3 regions of the Uliginosibacterium sangjuense genome follow, and region 1 is predicted to be linked to each of the others. Evidence: predicted binding sites of a transcription regulator. Region 1 holds the regulator's gene; each other region holds the start of a gene.
What was found. The regulator FliA, encoded in region 1, starts transcription of late flagellar genes. The targets are predictions, from matches to a motif close to CTAAAGTTNNNNNNNNNNNNGCCGNTA.
Positions count from the first base shown of each region.

Region 1 (6,600 bases):
GCAAGACCCGGCGGCCGAGGCCAAGGTGCAGGCCCTGGAAGCCACCAATGCCCGTTTGATGGACGAGCTGGCCTCGATCAAGGGCCTGCTGGAACGCCAACTGGCCGGCTTCGCATGGAGCGAGATCACCCGCCAGGCTCCGGCGCGCACCCAGCTCATGAGCGAGCTGCTGGAGGTCGGCTTTTCGTCCCAGCTCACCCGCAGTCTGACCGAACAGCTGCGCCCCGAGGCCTCGCTGGACGAAGCCCGCAAGCATGTGCGCGACGCGCTGGCGCGCAACCTGCGCACCTTGTCCACCGACACCGACATCATCGACCGTGGTGGCGTCTACGCCCTGGTCGGCCCCACCGGCGTGGGCAAGACCACCACCACGGCCAAGCTCGCCGCGCGTTGCGTGGTGCGCCACGGTGCCGACAAGCTGGCCCTGATCACCACCGACGGTTACCGGATCGGCGCGCATGAGCAACTGCGCATTTATGGGCGCATCCTGGGCGTGCAGGTGTACGTGGTGAGGGATGCCTCCGATCTGCGTCAGACCCTGCAGGAACTACGCGGCAAGCACATGGTGCTGATCGACACCGTGGGCATGAGCCAGCGCGACCGCATGGTGGTCGAACAGGCCTCGATGCTCACCGCGGCCGGCAACATCAAGCGCCTGCTGGTGCTCAACGCCACCGCGCAGGGCAGCACGCTGGACGATGTGATGCGCGCCTACGAAGGGCAGGATCTCGCCGGCTGCGTGCTGAGCAAGGTCGACGAGGCCGCTTCGCTGGCTCCGGCGCTGGACGTGGCGATGCGCAACGAGTTGTCGGTGTTCTACATCGCCAACGGTCAGCGCGTGCCGGAAGATCTGCACCTGCCCAATCGCGCCTACCTGATCCATCGCGCGCTGCGCGAAATTGCCCAGGACTCGCCCTACAAGCTCGACCAGTCGGATGCCGGCCTGCTGATGGCCGGCACCACGCGCCCGGGACGCGCCGCTTCCGCCGGAGGCGCCCTGTGACGAACTGGAGTCATGACCAGGCCAGCGGCCTGCGTCGCTTGTTCCGCCAGGCCCCGCCCGAAGTCCTGTGCGTGGTGCCGTGCGGGGCGGGGGCCTTCACCTGGACGGCACGCCAGATCGTGCAGCGTGGTCGTGCCGGGCGGCGTGTGCTGGCCCTGGACGAGTCCGCCACCAGCGGCTCGCTGGCCGACAGCCTGGGTATCCAGGGCTGCCACGACCTGTTGCGGGCAGTGCGCGGTGAAGTGGAGTTGGTGCAATGCCTGGGCGAAATCTGCCCGGAGGTCTTCCTGAGTCCGGTAGCCCAGTTGCTGGGGGCACTGGAGGGCGAACGCATCCTCCTGCAGCGTGCGGCGGAGCGCCTGCGTGCCCTGCAGCCGATGACCGACGAATGGATCGTGCTGGCGCGTACCGCCGGCATGCAGGGCCTGTCGCCCCTGGCGCTGGCTGCGCCGCGCCTGCTGGTGGTGGTCGATGCCCATCCCAAGGCCATGACCGAGGCCTACGCCACGCTCAAGAGATGTGCCGCAGGTGCCGATACCTTGTCGGTCGGGCTGGCCTTGGCCGGCCCCGTCACGCCGGAAGGGCGCAGCCTGCTCAACAACCTGCAGGGGGCCGTGCTACGGCAACTGGGCGTGGTGATGCAACCGGTGCGCAGCGTCGGCGAGGCCTTCGGCATGCAGGCTGAGCCGGGCGCGCGCGAACTGTCGGAACTCTTCATCGACCGCCTGCTGCGCCTGTCGCGCGAGGCGGTCACTGCGCGGGCCTGGCGGGGCTTGGCGGGGTCTGATGGCCTGAAGCACGCGATTTGAGTGAAAATGCGGCACATGCTGGCTCTTTTCGGAGCCTTGCATGATGCGGATGGCGGGACAATGTGCTTCATGGCCGGACCGACAGGACGCTGACGAGAGACAAAGATGTACAACGCCGCCGGAACACTCGACAAAGACCAGTTGATCACGCGCTATGCGCCCCTGGTCAAGCGAATCGCCTACCACCTGATGGCCAAGCTGCCGGCCAGCGTGCAGGTGGAAGACATCATCCAGAACGGCATGCTGGGCCTGCTCGATGCGATCACGCGCTACGAGGAAGGCCTGGGTGCGCAGTTCGAGACTTACGCCGTGCAGCGCATCCGCGGCGCCATGCTCGACGGCCTGCGCGAGAACGACTGGTTGCCGCGCAGCCTGCGGCGCGAGATGCGCCGTATTGAAACAGCCGTCCATTCGCTCGAACAACAGCACGGACGCCAGCCGACCGAACGCGAGCTGGCCGAGTCGCTGGGCATGACGCTGGCCGATTACCAGAAGATGCTGCAGGAAGCGCGCGGCTACCAGCTCGTCTACTTCGAGGATTTCGGCGAGGACGACGAGGATGATTTCCTCGAACGCCACATGGTGGGCGAGAACAATGATCCGCTGGAACTGCTGCTCGATTCGGACATGCGCCACACCCTGGTGATGGCGATCGAGGATCTGCCGGAGCGCGAGAAGATGGTCATGGGTCTGTACTACGAAGAGGATCTGAACCTGCGCGAGATCGGCGAGGTCATGGGGGTATCTGAATCCCGCGTGTGCCAGTTGCACAGCCAGGCGATCGCGCGTCTGCGCTCGCGCATCGCCAGCGGACGTGAAAGCAGCCAGGCTGCCGGCAAGCGCGGCCGCCGCGCCGCAACCTGAGGCCGGACATCCCGCGACGCCATGGACCTGATCAGCATCGCCGGCCTCCTTCTCGGGATACTGGCCATCATCGTCGGGCAGGTGCTGGAGGGGGGGCACATCTCCTCGCTGATCCAGCCCACGGCCTTCCTGATCGTGATGGGGGGCACCATCGGTGCCGTCATGTTGCAGAGCCCCCTGGCCACCTTCAAGCGCGGCGTCACCATGATCGCCTGGGTATTCCAGCCGCCGCATCCGCCCTCGCGCGAGCTGATCGCGCAGATCGTGAGCTGGAGCAGCGCGGCGCGCAAGGAAGGCCTGCTGGCACTGGAGGCCAAGCTTGACCAGTTGCGCGACCCCTACATGCAGAAGGGTTTGCAGTTGCTGGTCGATGGCGTCGAACCGGACCGTATCCGCGAGGTGATGGAAGTCGAGATCTCGATCTGGGAGGCCGAGCTGAAGCAGGCCTCCAAGATCTGGGAGGCGGCGGGCGGCTATGCGCCCACCATCGGCATCCTGGGCGCGGTGATGGGCCTGATCCACGTGATGGAGAACCTGTCGGACCCGAGCAAGCTGGGCGCCGGCATTGCCGTGGCCTTCGTCGCCACGATCTACGGCGTGGGCTCGGCCAACCTCATCTTCCTGCCGGTGGCCAAGAAGCTGCAGGCCTGCATCATGCACCTCGTGGCGGTGCGCGAGATGGTGCTCGACGGCCTGGTCGGCATTGCCCATGGCGACAATCCCCGCATCATCGAGACGCGACTGCAGGGCTACCTGACCCACGGTCGCTGAGCGCGCCTGCCGCCCGGGGAAACCCGCGGGCCCGGCGTGCGATCACTCTTCCATGCTAGGGTCTGTTCACATTTACCGCGCCGGATTGCGTGGTTCGCTGCGGTCGTTCCAGCCAGGCGCCGCGAGGAAACCAAGGGTGGTGCCCTTGGCGACGAGCGCAACGCAGCTGGACGGCCGCAGCGAACCACCCGAAGGGCTGGGGGTGAATGGCACGCATCTCGGCGTTGCCGCTCCTAGCAAGGCTGACGGCATTGCGTTGTCGCGGCGCCTTGATCTGCGTGCCATTCACCGCCAGCGCAACCGGCGGAGTAATTGTGAACAGACCCTAGTACCTGCTATTGCTGCGACGGTGGCGCGTGCCCGACCGACATCGGCGCGGCCAGCCCGGCCAGCTCGTGGCCCGGTGCCACGCGCGGCAGACGCAGGATGAAGCAGGTGCCGGCGCCTTCCGCGCTGACGAGCTGGATGTGTCCGCCCAGAAGGTTGGTGACGATGTTGTAGACGATGTAGAGCCCCAGGCCCGTGCCGCCCTGGCCCAGGCGCGTGGTGAAGAAGGGGTCGAACACGCGGCCCTGGCGTTCGAGCGGGATGCCGCGCCCGTTGTCGGAGAGCATCAGCATGATCTCCTGCTCATTGAGGCGGGCGGCCGAAATCAGCAGGTCGCCGCGTTCCTCGTCCTCGTAGGCGTGCAGGGCGGCGTTGGAGACGAGGTTGGTGATCACCTGGTCCAGCGGGCCGGGGTAGCTGTCCATCTCCAGGTCGTCCGGGATGTCCAGGGTGATCGAGAGCTGCTGCTTGCGCAGCGTGGGCGCGAGCGCGGCGACCACCTCGCCGATCGTCTGGCGCAGGCCGAAGCGGCGGCGCTGGGCACTGGTCTGGTCGACCGCGACCTGCTTGAAGCTGGCGACCAGGGTGGCGGCGCGCTGGGTGTTGCGCTCGATGATCTGGCAGCCTTCGGCGCACTGGCCGAGGAAGGTCTCGAACAAGGACTTGCGCAACTGGCCGTCGGCAATGGCCTGCTGTACCTGGTTGACGTGATCGCGCAGTGAGGTGGTGGCCACCAGCGCATTGCCCAGGGGAGTGTTCAACTCGTGCGCCACGCCCGCCACCAGGTTGCCCAGCGATACCAGTTTCTCGTTCTGCACCAGTTGTTCCATGGCCTGCGAGAGCTGTTCGTTGGTCGCCTGCAATTCGGCCGTGCGCTGATGCACGCGTTGCTCCAGGCTCGCGTTGAGCTGGCGGATCTCGGACTCGGCCGCCTTCTGGGTCGTGATGTCCTTGGCCGTGCCGTGGTAGCCGAGGAAGCCGCCTTCCTGGTCGAACAGGGGGTCGCCATTGACCAGCAGGTGGGCGAGAGTGTTGCCGTCAGTCTGGAGTGCCACCTCAAGGTCGCGGAAGGGGCGCTGTGCCTCCTGGGTGGCGCGATGGGTGTCCCAGTCGCCGCTTTCGGGGCACATCCGCGGATTGTCCCAGGGGCGTTCGCCGACCCGCAGCAGGCCGGCTTCCATGAGTTCGGTGGCGCGGGTGCCGGAGAAGGAGACGAAGCGATGCTCGGCATCCTGGCGCCAGAACAGGTCGCTGGACATGTCGGACAGGGCGCGGAAACGGGCCTCGTTGGCGCGCAGCGCGAATTCGGCGCGATGGCGCTCGATCGCGCTGTGGCGCAGTTCGCGCAGGGCACCGGCGAGCTGGCCGAACTCGTTGCTGCCGACCTCGGGGATAGGGTGCTCGAAGTCGCCCGCCGAGAAGGCGCCCACCGTGCCCATCAAGCTGCTCAGGGGGTGGCGGATGGAGCGCGCGATGAGGGCGCCGAACAAGAAGGCCAGCGCCACGACGAGGGCGCCGACGAGGTAGATGGAGGCATTCAGGATGTGCAACTGGCGCCCGTGGCGCTGCCGCAGCTCTTCCTCGATGCGGGTGTAGCGCTTGTCCAGCGCGCCGGCCGCCTGGGCGATGGCGCGCTGACTGGCCTCGATCTTGCGCTCCATGATCTGGGCGCGGTTGGACGAGGCCCGTTGCAGGCTGCCCAGGCCGGAGATCATGGAATACACGCGCGACTCCAGCAGGCTCAGCGACTTGCGCTCCAGTTCGCCCGGCGCCAGCTCGCGCAGCACCGGTGCCAGCATCGCCACGCGTTCGAGCGAGGCACGCGTGGACAGGCTCACATTGGTCTCGCGGTTGGCGTAGTAGGCGTTCATCTTCAGCAGCGAATCGACGAAGGCATTGATCAGCGACAGCGAGGCCGGGTCGAGCAGTGACTTGCGCGGGTTCTGCGTGTTGCCGCCAATGACCAGGGCGAGCAGTTCAGCCGAGCGCTTGCTGGGTTCCAGCAGCTCGGTCTGGTAGATGAAGTCGATCTCCTTGTTGATCTGCTTGAGCTCGCGGTAGCCGCCCACGAATGTCTGCAGCGAGTTGCGCAGCACGCCCAGGCTCTCGGCGTAGTCGCTGCCGGCTTCCTCCATCTTGCTCAGATCGAGGAACAGCAGCGCGGTGGCCTGGTCGATCGAGCCTGTCAGGTCGTCGTTGGGCGCGCTCAGGTACTCGCGGATGCTCGCCTGTAGGCGCGCCGTCTCGGTCACGAAATGGCGCAGCTCGCGTTGCTCGGCATTGAGCCTTTCGATGGCGTTGAAGTAGCGGTCGCGCAGCACCCCGCCAGCGACGTTGAGCAGCAGCAGGAGCAGCAGGCCCCCTACGTTGAGCAGCACCAGGTAGCGCAGGCGCTGGTGGATGGGGGTGCGATCCAGCCATTGATGCAGGCGGTCGGTGATCTGGCGGGGGAGTGGCAGCTTCATTGCACGGCGCGGATGCGCTTGATGAGGTCCTGCTGGCGGGGGTCGGACGCAAAGCGGGCGTAGATGGCCTGGGCGGCCTGCTGCAGCCGGGCCAGCTCGGCCGGCGGCAACTCGTTGAAGCGCACGCCCGCGAGCTTGAGCGAGGCCTCGACCCGCTCCTCGCGTTGTTGCCACATGTCGCGCATCACCGTCACCGAGGCGCGTGCGCTCGCGCGCAACGCGGCCTGGTCCGCCGGGCTGAGCGACTTCCAGGTCTCGCGCGAAATGACCAGCACATCGGGCTGGATGAAGTGGCGAGTCAGGGTGTAGTACGGCGCGGCGCGGTAGTGCTCGCTGCTGCCATAGGACGGCAGATTGTTCT
Region 1 covers NZ_CP101132.1:1,894,479-1,901,078, forward strand. The annotation lists gene flhF (flagellar biosynthesis GTPase FlhF) at 1-1,003, shown strand, start outside; gene NMB43_RS08675 (MinD/ParA family ATP-binding protein) at 1,000-1,812, shown strand; gene NMB43_RS08680 (RNA polymerase sigma factor FliA) at 1,918-2,676, shown strand; gene NMB43_RS08685 (flagellar motor protein) at 2,698-3,447, shown strand; gene NMB43_RS08690 (ATP-binding protein) at 3,783-6,239, opposite strand; gene dctP (TRAP transporter substrate-binding protein DctP) at 6,236-6,600, opposite strand, start outside.

Region 2 (6,600 bases), 930 kb from region 1:
GCGTGCGCGCAGTGCTCATCACCTCGGCATTGGTCTGGTAGGCCCGCGAAGCGGAAATCATGTTCACCATCTCCTCCACCACATCCACGTTGGGCATGCTGACGTAGCCTTCGGCATTGGCGGCCGGATTCGAGGGGTCGTAGACCGTGCGCAGCGGCGCCGCGGACTCGACCACCTGATTCACCTGCACGCCCTGCGAGTAGGGCCCGCCCATGGGCGTGGCGGAGAACACCACCTGCTTGGCACGGTAGGGCTTGCCATCGGCCCCCGCCACGCTCTCGGCATTGGCCAGGTTGCTGGCCGTGGTATTGAGCCGGACCGACTGCGCATGCAGGGCCGAACTCGAAATGTTGAACACGTTGAAGAGGCTCATCGCGCGCTCCCGCTTACTGGCCCGTCACCGCTTGCTGCATGGTGCGCAGCAGGCCGTTGATGAAGCTCAGGCTGGCTTCGTAGTACACGGCGTTCTGCGAGATGGCCGCACGCTCCGTGTCCATGTTGACGGTGTTGCCGTCCACGCTGGACTGTTCTTCGGTGCGGTACTGCAGATGCGGGGCCAAGGCCATGCCCTGGGCCGGAATATGGCCCGAGGTGGTGGTGGACAGCGCCAGCGGCTGACCCACGCGGCCATTGAGCGCCCCCTTCAGGGCACTGCCGAAATCGAGATCACGCGCCTTGTAATGCGGGGTGTCGGCGTTGGCGATGTTGGATGCCAGCAGGGCTTGACGCTGGGCCCTCAGGCCGAGCGCGGCCTGATGGAAGTCCAGGTTTGGATCGAGTCTGTTCATATCGTCCTCTCTCACTGCGTCGTTCATGCTCACCTCTGCCGGCTCCCAACCAGCGCGGAGCCTTCACGAGGTGCTTTGCAGCTTCTGTGCCAGCATCGTATCTGCCGTCACCACGAGGCTTTCGGTCGAAAAAGCGGCAAAACGACGTGCATACCCGGCAGCAGCGGCAGGCCCGCTCGGCAATGTTTGCCGCCCCGGCCGGCAAGCGGCCACGCATAATGGGCGCCGTCCGGCCCCCTCACTGCCCCCTTGCCATGCCCCTGTTCCGCCTTGCCCTGCTACTCGCCACCCTGCTCACCTGGCCCGCCGTGGGAGCTGCGCAGACAGCGGTCGAACGCGTCGCCGCGGCCGTGGAGCGCTACCTGGCCGCGCAGCCGCAGCGCCCGGGCGACACGGTGCGCATCGAGGTGGGCCGCATCCTCGATTCGCCGCGCCTGGCGGCCTGCACAGACTGGACGGCCTCTCTCCCACGCAGTCAGCGCGCCTGGGGGCGGGTCAGCGTGGCGGTCAATTGCAGCGCCGGCGCCAAGGCCGCGCTGTACGTGCCGGCCACGGTCGAGGTCCACGGTCCTTACGTGGTGGTCGCGCGCACGGTCGCGGGGGGGGAAGCGCTGACCGAGACGGATATGCGCCGCGAAGAAGGTGAAGTCAGCAGCCTGGCGACCGACGTGCTACGAGATCCGGCCGAAGCGCTGGGCCTGGTTGCCCGCCAGACCCTGGTGAGCAACCAGCCGCTGCGGGCCAGCCAGTTGCGCGGGGTGCTGGCGGTAACGGCCGGGCAGACCGTCAAGCTGGTGGCCCAGGGAGAGGGGTTCGCGGTGAGCTATGAAGGACAGGCACTGAACACCGCCAGCGTGGGCCAGGCGGTCCGGGTGCGCGTGGCCGGCGGCCGCATCGTCAGTGGCAAGGCACGCAGCGAAGGCGTGGTCCAGCTCGACGCCGATTAGTGCGCCGCCCGGGCGGGCGGGCGAGCCGGCTCAGCCAGCGCTCAGCTCGCCCGCCAGCGAGCGCTGCAGGGCCTGTTCGATTTCCTGTCGCGGTAGTTGCTGGGCCACCAGGAAGACCAGCTTGGCCAGCGCCGTCTCGGCCGTCATGTCTCCGCCGCTGACCGCCCCCGCGCCACGCAGGCCGGCACCCGTCTGGTATTGCCCCAGGCGGACCCCGCCCCCGCGCGTCTGCGTCACGACGACCGTCACCACGCCCGCTTCGTGCGCCTGGGCCAGTTCCTGCAACAACTCTTCCGAGTCCGGTGCATTGCCGCTGCCATAGGCCGCCAGCACCAGGCCGCGCACCGCCGGCCGGGTGTGCTGGAGCACCGTGCGCAAGAGGCCAGCGGAGAGCCCTGGAAAAAGGTTCAGCGCGATGACCGAGGCCTCGCGCAAGCCGACCTCGATCTGCCGCAGACGCTCGTGCGCCACCGCACGCACGGTGGCATCCGACAAGGCCAGCCAGACTGGCGGCATGGGCAGGGCCGCCGCCGCGTCGAGCAGCAGGCGGCCGTCCTGCCACACGCCCAGCGCGGGGTAGTCGGGTGAAGCGAAAGCGGCGTCGCTCGATGCATGGACCTTGATCGCCCGGTTGCCACGCAACACCTGCCCGCCGAAGGCCACGCACACTTCCGGCAGGTCCATTTGCGCCGCATGCATGGCCAGGCGCAAGTTGGCCGGCGCATCCGAATCCGCCGCCGCCAGCGGGCGCTGCGCACCGCTCAGCACCACCGGCTTGTCCAGCCCGAGCAGTAGGAAGGACAAGGCCGCCGCGCTCCAGGCCAGGGTGTCGGTGCCATGCAGGATCACGAAGGCGTCGTAATCCAGGTAGGCGTCGATGATGTGCTGGGCCAGGCGCACCCAGTGCGCCGGCTGCATGCTGGCGCTGTCCAGCGGCACCTCGAAACCGTCGAGCTGCCAGTCCAGCTCGGCCGGCCACTGCGGCACCGCACGCTGGCGCAGCAACTGCTCGAATTCACCCAGAGACATTGGCCGCAAGGGCTCGCCCGCGCAACCCACCGTCCCCCCGGCATAGATGATCAGGACTCGTTTGTTCACCGCATTCCGCTCCGCGAAGGCTTGCCCCGATCATACCGCCGACCACCACCATTCATCGCCGCGAGCGCGCGCCCGGCTCAAGACTGACGCCCCAGGGCCGAAATCCAACTTGCGGAACCAGGATTATTCGCCCACGTCAATAGCGGGAAACGGAGAAAAATGCGCTAAAGTTCGGCCATATCAATCCGTTATCCCGTGTGAGGCAACGGGTTGAAGGCATCCCGTGGCCAGATTTGAAAGCTGTTAAGAAGAAGGGAAACGCCGTGAAAATCGATAACACCATCAAGCCGACCAGTTCGGTTCCGAGCGAGAACAAGACGCGTCAGGTGCGAACCGACGCGGCTACCGGCTCGCAGACCGAAAAGGTGCAACTGTCCTCGCTGTCGAACCGCTTGCAGCAGATCGAGCAAGTGATCGGCCAGACGCCGGTCGTCGACGGCAGCAAGGTCGCCGAGATCAAGAACGCCATCTCCGAAGGCCGCTTCTCCGTCAATCCGGAGAAGGTCGCCGATGGCCTGATCGACAGCGTGCGCCAGATGCTGTCCGCTCAACCGCGTAGCGCGTGACGACGACGCCGGACCGCGCCATCCAGCGCCAGCAACTGCTCCAGTTGCTCGTCACCGAGACGGCGCAGCTCGAGCAGTTTGTGTCTTTGCTGGGCGAAGAGAGGCAGGTCCTGGACGTCCGCAACGTCGAACCCTTGTTTGCCCTGGCGGAGCGCAAGGGGCAAATCGCCGCCAAGCTGAAGCAATTCGCCGATGCCCGCAGCGCCCTGCTGGCCCAGGCCGGCTTGGCCAATGCGCGCGACGGCATCCTTACCCTGATCGGCAAGGCCGACCATCCCGACTGGCTGCGCTATCTGGAACTCGCCCAGCAGGCCCGCGATCTGAACCGCGACAACGGCCAGATGGTGACCGAGATGCTACGCAACAACCACCAGGCGCTCGCCGTCCTGCTGGCCCATTCCGACCAGCCCACGGTCTACGGCCGCGACGGCCAGACCCGTACCCGCCCCGGCTCGCGTTCGCTCGGCAGCGTCTGACGCCGCCGTTTCATGATCCCCTGAATCAAGGTTGGGCAGGCACCGGAGGTGTCGCCGGCGGTGTCACGCCGGTCTGGTCGGCATCCCTGGGCACGCCCAGCGCACCATCCGCCTTGTTGCCACGCCCGAAACCATCGGGCGCGGCCGGCGCCCCACTCTCTGCCTCCGGCTCCGGCATCATGGATTCGATCAGGATGGTGACGCGCCGGTTGCGCGCCCGCCCCTCCGGCGTCAGGTTGTCCGCCACCGGACGCTGATCACCGTAGCCAGCAGCAGTCAGGCGATACGGTCCCACCCTGTTCTCGACGAACAGACGTACGACCGACGAGGCCCGCACGGCCGACAGCTCCCAGTTCGATGGAAAGTTGGGCGTGCTGATCGGCAGATTGTCGGTGTGCCCTTCGATCGTGATCGGAAACTCCCCCTCGGCCACGACCTGGGCCACTGCACGCAGGGCACGTGCCGCCTCCGGCCCCAGCAAGGCCTCACCCGGTGCGAACAGCACACTGGCATTGATCTCGACGGAGATGCCATGCGCCCCTTCGCTCACCCGCACCTGGCCACCACTGACCAGGGGCGCCAGCACGCGGCGGATCTCTTCGGCCATGCTGCGCATCTTGTTGCGATGCTCGGCGCGCGCCGCCTCCACCTTGGGGTCGGCCTGCGGCTTGGCGATCGCCATCGTGATCGGTGCGCCGGCGGTGCTGGGCGGCGCCACGATGGTGGCCCCCTCCACATTCACATTGCTGCGAAAAGCACTGACCAGGGAATCGGACAGGACGCGGTACTTGCCTTCATTGACCGAGCTGATGGCGTACATCACGACGAAGAAGGCGAACAAGAGGGTGATGAAATCCGCATAGGACACGAGCCAGCGCTCGTGATTCTCGTGTTCTTCGTGATGCTGCTTGCGCGCCATGCGCTGCTCCCTTTCTGGCCTGTCTTCGGGTTAACGGCTGGGCGCCTGGAGGCTTGAGATGACCCGCCTCCAGCTCAAGCGAATCCCGACCAATGCCGTAAACAGCGCCATCCCGTCACCACCCCCGAGGTCGTGCCATGCCGTTTCATCTGCTCGACACCCTGCGCAATCAACTGCTGCTCGTCTGCGGACTGGGCACGACCTGCGTCATTAGCTCCGCCGCCTACGGCCTTAGCCAGCAATGGACCGCCGCGCGCAAGCTGGCCGAGCAGGCCGGCGCAGCCAGCGGCAGCACCAGTGCCCTGCTCGCCGACGCCCAGGGAGCCCTGTGGACCACCGTCGCGTTGATGGCACTGGCCAGCGTCTTCGCCTTCGCCGCCTTCCTGTGGTTGCTGCACCGCCAGCTCGCCCGACCCGCAGCCGAACTGGCTGAAGACTTGCGCCACCTGGCTGGCGGCGATTTCAGCCAGCCGATCCACAGCTTTCACAGCAGCGAATTCCGCCTCGTGGCCGCCTCGGCCGAGACCATCCGGCGCGATCTGGGGGCCTTGATCGGGCAGATCCGCGACGGCGCCGTCACGCTCAAACAGGGTGTGGACGTCATGGCGAACGAGGCAAGCAAGGTCTCGGATTCGAGCTCCGCACAGTCCTCTGCGGCCTCCGCCACGGCCGGTTCGATGGAGCAACTGACTTTGTCCATGCAAGCCATCACCGAGAATGCGGAGAATGCGAACCGTCTCTCGCACGACAGCCTGGACCAGTCGCGCGAGGTCCACGACAAGCTGGAGGAAGTGAAGCAGGTCATCGACGAGACCGCACAAGTCATCCAGCGCGTGGCGACAGCCTCGCGCGAGTCGGTCGCCAGCATGCAGCGCATCAGTTCGATGACGCGCCAGGTGCGCGAGATCGCCGACCAGACCAACCTCCTCGCCCTCAACGCGGCGATCGAGGCCGCCCGTGCCGGCGAGGCCGGACGGGGCTTCGCGGTGGTCGCCGACGAGGTGCGCAAGCTGGCGGAGAAGTCCGGCCAGTCGGCCGCCGAGATCGACGCGATCACCGCCACGCTCAACGCCCAGGCACTGGACCTGGAGCGCGCGGTGACACACGGCATGAGCACCATCGCAAGCAGTCGCAGCGGCATGGACGAGACGGTCATTGCGCTCGGGGGCGCCAACCAGGCAGTCGCCCACGCCACCGACGAGCTGGACCAGATCGCTGTGGCCGTGCGCGAGCAAAACCGTTCCAATGGTGAGATCGCACGCAACATCGAACGCATCGCCCAGATGGTGGAGGCCAATAACAACGCCATCACGGCGATGAGCCTCTCGGCCGAAAAGCTGCTGGCCTTCTCCAATCACATGAACGGTCTGGTCAGCGCGTTCCGCCTGTAAGGTGCTCAGCCCTGCACGGCAAACACCACGCCACCGACAAGCAGCAACGCGCCGGTCGCGGCGGTCACGATGCGCCGCAGGTTACGTCCGCCCAATGCGATGAGCATGCCCCACTTGCACAGCGTGTTGGCCGCAATGGCGATCAGGATCGCGCCGACCGCGATGCCCGCATCCCCGCTGCGTGCGTATTCCGCCATCGACAAGGTGACGGCATCCACGTCGGTCAGGCCTGCCAGTGCGGCCACCACGTACTCACCCTGCCCCGGCAGATAGTGCCCGACCAGCTTGACGATCAGCAGCACGACCGCAAACACCAGCCCGAAGCTGATGGCCGACAACAGGCTGAAGGGATTCTTCAGCGGCACGCCCGCATGCGTCGCGTCGGCACTCCGCGCGGTTTGGCCACGCCAGTACA
Region 2 covers NZ_CP101132.1:2,823,912-2,830,511, forward strand. The annotation lists gene flgC (flagellar basal body rod protein FlgC) at 1-373, opposite strand, end outside; gene flgB (flagellar basal body rod protein FlgB) at 387-788, opposite strand; gene flgA (flagellar basal body P-ring formation chaperone FlgA) at 1,043-1,735, shown strand; gene NMB43_RS13105 (asparaginase) at 1,766-2,833, opposite strand; gene flgM (flagellar biosynthesis anti-sigma factor FlgM) at 3,097-3,399, shown strand; gene NMB43_RS13115 (flagella synthesis protein FlgN) at 3,396-3,875, shown strand; gene motD (flagellar motor protein MotD) at 3,901-4,794, opposite strand; gene NMB43_RS13125 (methyl-accepting chemotaxis protein) at 4,932-6,185, shown strand; gene NMB43_RS13130 (MgtC/SapB family protein) at 6,191-6,600, opposite strand, start outside.
Region 2: the regulator FliA is predicted to act here: its motif matches at 2,998-3,024, upstream of flgM (flagellar biosynthesis anti-sigma factor FlgM).

Region 3 (6,600 bases), 320 kb from region 1:
GGATTCGCGTGGCGTCCTGCGTCTTGAGTGCGCTGACAAAGGCTTCTGCCGCCGCTTCGGGGCTGGGGAAGAACTTGCCCTCCGGCGCAATCGACCACGCTGGCATGGCTACGCCCAGGCACAGGCCCAGGGGCAACAGACGACGGAGCACGTGTTTCAGGATGGATTGCTTCATGAAGTTACCCATTCGATGATTCCTCAACGACGGCCGCCGCGCGCGCCGCCCCCCGAAAAGGACCGTCCCCCCGCCGCGCCACCACCCGAGACGGAGCGGCTGGTGCTGCCACGCGAACTGTAGTCACGCGTGCGGCTCCCGCTGTCCATGCCGGAGAAGGCTGAGCCACGGTCGGCCGTGCCGGCCTGTGGACTGCGATCGATTCCCCCGCCCGCCCGGTCCTGCACGCCGCCACGATCACCCGCCCGATCTGTCGTGCCGGTACGCCCGGCATCCCGACTGCGATCGAGTTGGCCAGCCGTGGCGCCGCCGCGGTCGAAGTTCTGCCCCAGATCCTGACGACCTGTCTCGGCGCGCCCGCGAAACTCTTCACGCGCCTGCGTGTTGCGCGCCTGGCCGGAGCGCTCGCCATACTGCTTGCGCGCCCCTTCGCTGTTGTAGGGCACGCCGCGACGGTTCTCGGCGTTGTGCGACCAGGAGCGATCGCCCCCGTTGATCTGGTTGTTGTGATTGACGCGGTTGAAGTTGTTGACGTTGATGTTGACGTCGCCCCGTCCCCAGTTGCAGCCGCCCCACAGCCAACTGCCCACGGCCACGCCGACGGCGAAGGAAAAGAAGGCCGCCCCCGGCACGTAACCGGGCGGATACCAGTAATACGGCGGTGGCGCTGGGTACCACCAGGTGCCATAGACCACGGTCGGGTCGTAGGTCGGCACGTAGACCACCTGCGGATCGGCTGCCTCGACCTTGATGATGGTCTGGCCCCCTTCATTGGCGGTACTGACCGTCTGCTCCTTGCTGCTCTGCAGCGACCCGGCCTGCTTCGCCTTGGCACGCAGGCTCTGCACCGTGTCCATGACCTGCTTCTGCTGGCCCAGGAAGGCGTCTCCGAGACGCTGCGTCCATTCCAGCTTCTCGTTCATCATGGTCAGCACATTGGGGAAAGCCGTCAGCGATTTGACCGAGGGGTCCCATTTCTGGGCGTCCATCGCGGTTTCGAGCGCCTTTCCTTCGACTTTGGGATTGGCCTTGCGCCAGCGGGCCGCCTCCACCACGTCCAGTGGATAGGTCGATGCCATCAGAATCTGCGCCAGCAGCGCATCCGGGTGAAGGGCAATCGGCGCCAGCAGCTCATCCAGTTCCTGCTGCGAGAACACCTTGCCAGGCGCGGTCTCGCCACTGGCACTGGGGGCAGGTGGCGTCTGCGCCTGGGCCACGGGAAGCATCCATCCACTGCCCGATGCGAGGGAGGACGCAACCAGAAGGGACAACAATCGGGCACACCGCTTTGCCATCTGCGTCTCCACGGAAGGGTAAGAAACAGACTGTAGCAAATGCGCGTACAGAAGAGTGATCAGCCGCAAGCCTTGCAGGCCGTATCGCGCCCGTATCGCACGCTGCGTATCTGCATGCTCAGCCCGTCGATGAGCAGCAGGCGCCCGGTGAGTACTTCACCGCAGTCGGCAATGAGCTTGAGCGTCTCTGCCGCCTGCAGGCTGCCCACCAGGCCGGTCAGGGGGGCGAACACGCCAGTCACGGCGCAACGTAGTTCCTCCACCTCATCCCCTTCCGGGAAGAGGCAGTGGTAGCAAGGGTTGCCAGGCTCACGCAGGTCGAACACCGACACCTGCCCGTCGAAACGGATGGCGGCACCGGACACCAGGGGCTTGCGATGGCGCAGGCAGGCACGGTTCACCGCGTGCCGCGTGCTGAAGTTGTCGCTGCAGTCAAGCACCACATCGGCGGCCGCGATCTGTTCGTCCAGGGCTGCGCCCTCCAGGCGCTGGGCCAGCGCTTCGATGCGCAGCTCGGGGGTGAGTCGATTCAGGCTGCGCGCCGCAGATTCCACTTTGAGCATGCCGATCGCATCGGCGGTGTGGAGAATCTGCCGCTGAAGGTTGGTGGCGTCCACCGTGTCGCCGTCCGCCAGTACCAGGGTGCCGACACCGGCAGTGGCCAGGTAGGTGGCGGCTGGGCAGCCCAGTCCGCCGGCTCCGATGATGAGGACCTTGCTGTCGAGGATGGCCTGCTGCCCGGCAACGTCGATCTGCGGCAGCAGGATATGGCGGGAGTAGCGGAGGAGTTGCTGGTCGTCCATGCGCGCGTTTCCGGAAAGTCAGGTCCGGAGCTTAACGCGCAGCAAGGGTCGGGCGCGAATGAAAAAGGGGGCGAGCGGCGTCACCGCCGCCCACCCCACTCCACCTCGTCGAAAGCAGATCTGCCTTAGGCCGCGAGCTTGCGTGCCTCGCCCTCGGCGGACGCGCGCCGACGCGCCGGCTTGCGGCGTACGGCACCCGGATCAAATTGCCCGTCCAGGTGCTTGAGCGCATCCTTGCGCGCCTTGAGCGCAGCTTTGAAGGCGCCCTCCTCGCCATACTTCTTGACCGAGAACTTGACGCGCTTGCGGCGACCGTCCGGCAGTGGCCAGGAGGCCACCCAGAACCAGCGCTGCTTGTCCTCGGGAAGATCTCGCGTCTCCGAGGCGCAGTAGCGACAGACGCCGACCACGCCGGAGCGGTTGTTCTTCTTCACGATGTTGGAATACTCGCGCATGGAGAACGGCGGGTGTTTCGCGATCACCTCATCGCGGTAGCCCTTGGCTGCCGCAAAGGACTTCTGCTTGCCCCCATGCACGCCGTCAGAAAAATGCTTGCGGTAAATCACGCCGCGACGCTGGATTGTGACCAGCCACCCATGGGTACGGCTGACTTCGTTATCCACGCGACTGATCCCGTATGTGCTGCCTCGGCTCACGTCGTTCCTCCATTCATGATCGGGGTGTAGGGCGGCGATGGGAAGGTTTTCGGCCAGGCGCGCAGAAACTTTAGCCATCGCCCCCGCGATCTGCCAGACGGTTGCCGTCGAGGGCGCCGTCCCCCCGTCTGGTATTCAAGGTCCCCCTGTTGCGGCCGGTAATGAGGCATGACGGCCGGCGACGTACCGGTCGCGGAGAAACGCAATGAAAATCCTTGAATCGAACCTGCAGTCGCAGTCTGCTGCGCTGCAGTGGCAGTATCGGCGGCAGGAAAGCAGCTTTCAAATCGAGCTTCGCCTGCCGGAACCCCCGGTGGTCGAGCCGCAGGACAGCACGCCGGTCACCCTCTCGGCCGAAGCGCTGGTGCTGGAGCCGGATGAGTCAGGACACGCCCTGGACACCCGCCTGCAGATCCTGGTCTCGGTAGTCGAGATGCTGACCGGGCGCAAGGTGCGCTTCTTCCAGGAAAGCGATGTCCGCCCCGTCGAAACAGGCGCTCACGGACAGGGTCAGACGGCGCCCTCCGCTGCCGGCACGGCCACCGCTGCGGCCGAGCCTGAATTCAGCTTGCGCGTTGAGACACGCTCGATTCGAGAGGAGGCGGAGTTCGCGCGCTACCAAGCCAGTGGCTCAGTGCGCACGGCGGATGGACGCCAGATTGATTTCGCGTTGGAACTGGAGATGGCGCGCTACGAGTACGAGGAAAGCAGCATGGTCCTGGAGGCTGGCAACGCCCGTCCGAAAGACCCGCTGGTCCTGAACCTGGGCGCGGATCGCGTGCGTTTGCTGGACGAGCGCTTCAGCTTCGATCTGCTGGCGGATGGCACGGAGTCGTCCCTGGCACGTCTGGGCAGCGGCAGCTTCTTTCTGGCGCTGGACCGCAACGCCAATGGCAGTATCGATTCCGGGCGAGAGCTCTTCGGTCCGCAGAGCGGCGATGGATTTTCCGATCTCGCTGCGCTGGACGAGGACGGCAATGGCTGGATCGACGAGGGCGATTCAGGCTTTGCGCAACTGCGATTGTGGCGACCGGATGAAAGCCTGCAGACCCTGGCAGAGGCCGGCGTGGGCGCGCTGGCCTTGGATCACAGGGCGACCCCTTACAGCCTGAAGACCCCTCAGGGGGAGGTGGCCGGACAGATCCGTAGCAGCGGCTTGTACCTGAATGAAAACGGCAGCGCCGGGACGCTGCAGCAGATTGACCTGATGGCCTGAGCAGCGGCGCTGCCGCTCAGTCGTCCACCAACTGCAGGGTCATGCCGACCGAAGTCACGTTGAGCGCTGCGGTTGCCTTTTCGCCGCTGGCAGCCAGCGTCTTCTCGGCCTTGCTGAGACGCTGCACCATCGCCGTGACAAGGCGTGCGCGCATGTGATCACGGCATTCTTCCGACGCAAGATCCAGCGCGGCGGGCGAGATTTCGAGGTAGCGCGTAGGCGACAAGCTGACCACGGTGCACTGCTGCTTGTGGTCGATCTCGTCGAGATAGGCGGTTTCACCGAAGGAGTCGCCCGGGCCCAGTTTCATGACCCGCTTGCCGTCCATCGACAGTTCCACCTCACCTTCCAGCACGATGCCGAAACGCTGGTCGGTGCTGCCTTCCTTGATGATCTGGGTCTGCAGATCGACCACCCGCCAGGCCGAGAAACGCACCACTTCCCAGATCTCGATGTCGTCAAACTCGGTGAAGAACGGCAGGCGGCGGATCTGCGCGAAACGCGAACTGTCCGGAACCCGAGCGTTCTCGTCCATGATCTTGTAGCGCACCGCAGACAAGTCCTTGGCGAACTCGGCGCCGTTCTTGTAGCGCGAGTACAGATCCTTCTCCAGGGCCTTGCGGATCACCGAATCCATCTGCTCCGGCACGTCCGGGTTGAGCTGGCTGGCCGAGGGCGGATCGGCATTGATGATCTTGTAGACGAGCTGGGCCGGGTTCTTCGCGCGGAACGGCAGGCGCCCGGTCAGCAGATGAAACAGCACGACCCCCAGCGAGTAGAGATCGGTCTTCTGGTTCAGCGGGTAGCTCTTGATCTGCTCTGGCGACATATAGGCCGGCGAGCCCACGCCCATGATGAAGGTCGAGTCGCGGTCGCTTTTCTTGTGGACGTTCAGCGCTAGACCAAAATCGGTGATTTTGACGTTGTCGTTCTCGTCGATCAGGATGTTCGCCGGCTTGATGTCGCGGTGCACGATGCCCTGGCGATAGGCGTAGTCCAGCGCCATCGCGCACTTGAATACGATGCTCACCGCGCGATGGATGGGCAGCATCTTCTCAAAGCTACAGAAGTCCTCCAGCGTCGTGCCGGGGAAATACTCCATCACGATGTAGGCCTGCTCCTCCTCGATCACGGCCTCGTGAATCTTGATGATGTTCGGGTGTTCGAGCTTCTTGGCGACGGACTCTTCGGCCCGCAGAAGCTTGAGAAGCCGGCGGTTCCACTTGGCCTCGTCCTTGCCCTTGTCCTTGAAGGAGATGTGCTTGACGGCAACAGGCTGCGGAAAGAAGGGATTCTCGGCGAGGTATACGGTCGCAGTGGCGCCCCGTCCGACCTCCCGGACCAGCCTGTATTTGCCAATTTTCTCTGGAATGCTGGACATGGCTGCCCTCGAAAGCCCCGACCGACTATGCAGTTTCAATAGTAACCGCTGAACTTGGGGCGTGCGCACAAAAAACTCGGCTTTCGCCTCTTGATATGGACAAAAGCGTCCCCAAGTGCGGTCCAGTGTTTTATCAGGGAGTGTGACTCATGCAGGACAGCACCGGACTGCCGGAACAAGAACCCGCCCAGGAAAATGGACAGACGGCCAGTGCCGCGACGCAGGCGGAAAACCATACCGACACCATCCCCAGCCTCGAAGAGCAGTTGCGCCAGATCGAGCTGAAGGCCGAGGAGCACCACGATGCCTGGCTGCGCGCCAAGGCCGAGACGGAGAACGTACGCCGCCGTGCCCAGGACGATGTTGCCAAGGCGGCCAAGTTTGCTATTGAGAAGTTCGCCGGCGAGTTGCTGTTGGTGAAGGACAGTCTCGAACAGACCCTGGCGGTCGAGGGGGCCACGCCGGAAGCCATCCGTGAGGGCGTAGACCTGACGCTCAAGAACCTCGTCAAGGCTTTCGAAAAGAGCGGCATCGAAGAAATCAACCCGGTCGGCGAGAAGTTCGATCCGCACAAGCACCAGGCGATCAGTCAAATCCCCTCCGAACACCCCGCCAACACGGTCGCCCAGGTGTTCCAGAAGGGCTACCTGCTCGAAGGCCGCGTGCTGCGCCCTGCCCTGGTGGCGGTATCCAGTGGCCAGGCCTCTTGAACTGCACGCAAACAACCCTAATTACGAGTCAGGAATGAATTTCCGCGCAGCCCAAGGCGGCGCAACGAATACAACAAGGAGTTTCTAGCATGGCAAAGATCATCGGTATCGACCTGGGCACCACCAATAGCTGTGTCGCCATCATGGAAGGCGGCACGCCCAAGGTCATCGAGAACTCGGAAGGCGCACGCACTACCCCCTCCATCGTCGCCTACATGGAAGAAGGCGAAATCCTGTGCGGCGCGCCGGCCAAGCGCCAGGCCGTGACCAACGCCAAGAACACGCTGTACGCCGTCAAGCGCCTGATCGGCCGCCGCTTCGAAGAGAAGGAAGTGCAGAAGGACATCAACCTGATGCCCTACAC
Region 3 covers NZ_CP101132.1:2,215,319-2,221,918, reverse strand. The annotation lists gene NMB43_RS10325 (DUF2950 domain-containing protein) at 1-187, opposite strand, end outside; gene NMB43_RS10320 (DUF3300 domain-containing protein) at 199-1,401, opposite strand; gene NMB43_RS10315 (HesA/MoeB/ThiF family protein) at 1,530-2,273, opposite strand; gene NMB43_RS10310 (AP2 domain-containing protein) at 2,399-2,896, opposite strand; gene NMB43_RS10305 (SPM autocatalytic domain-containing protein) at 3,135-4,145, shown strand; gene NMB43_RS10300 (protein kinase domain-containing protein) at 4,162-5,526, opposite strand; gene grpE (nucleotide exchange factor GrpE) at 5,676-6,236, shown strand; gene dnaK (molecular chaperone DnaK) at 6,326-6,600, shown strand, end outside.
Region 3: the regulator FliA is predicted to act here: its motif matches at 2,977-3,003, upstream of NMB43_RS10310 (AP2 domain-containing protein).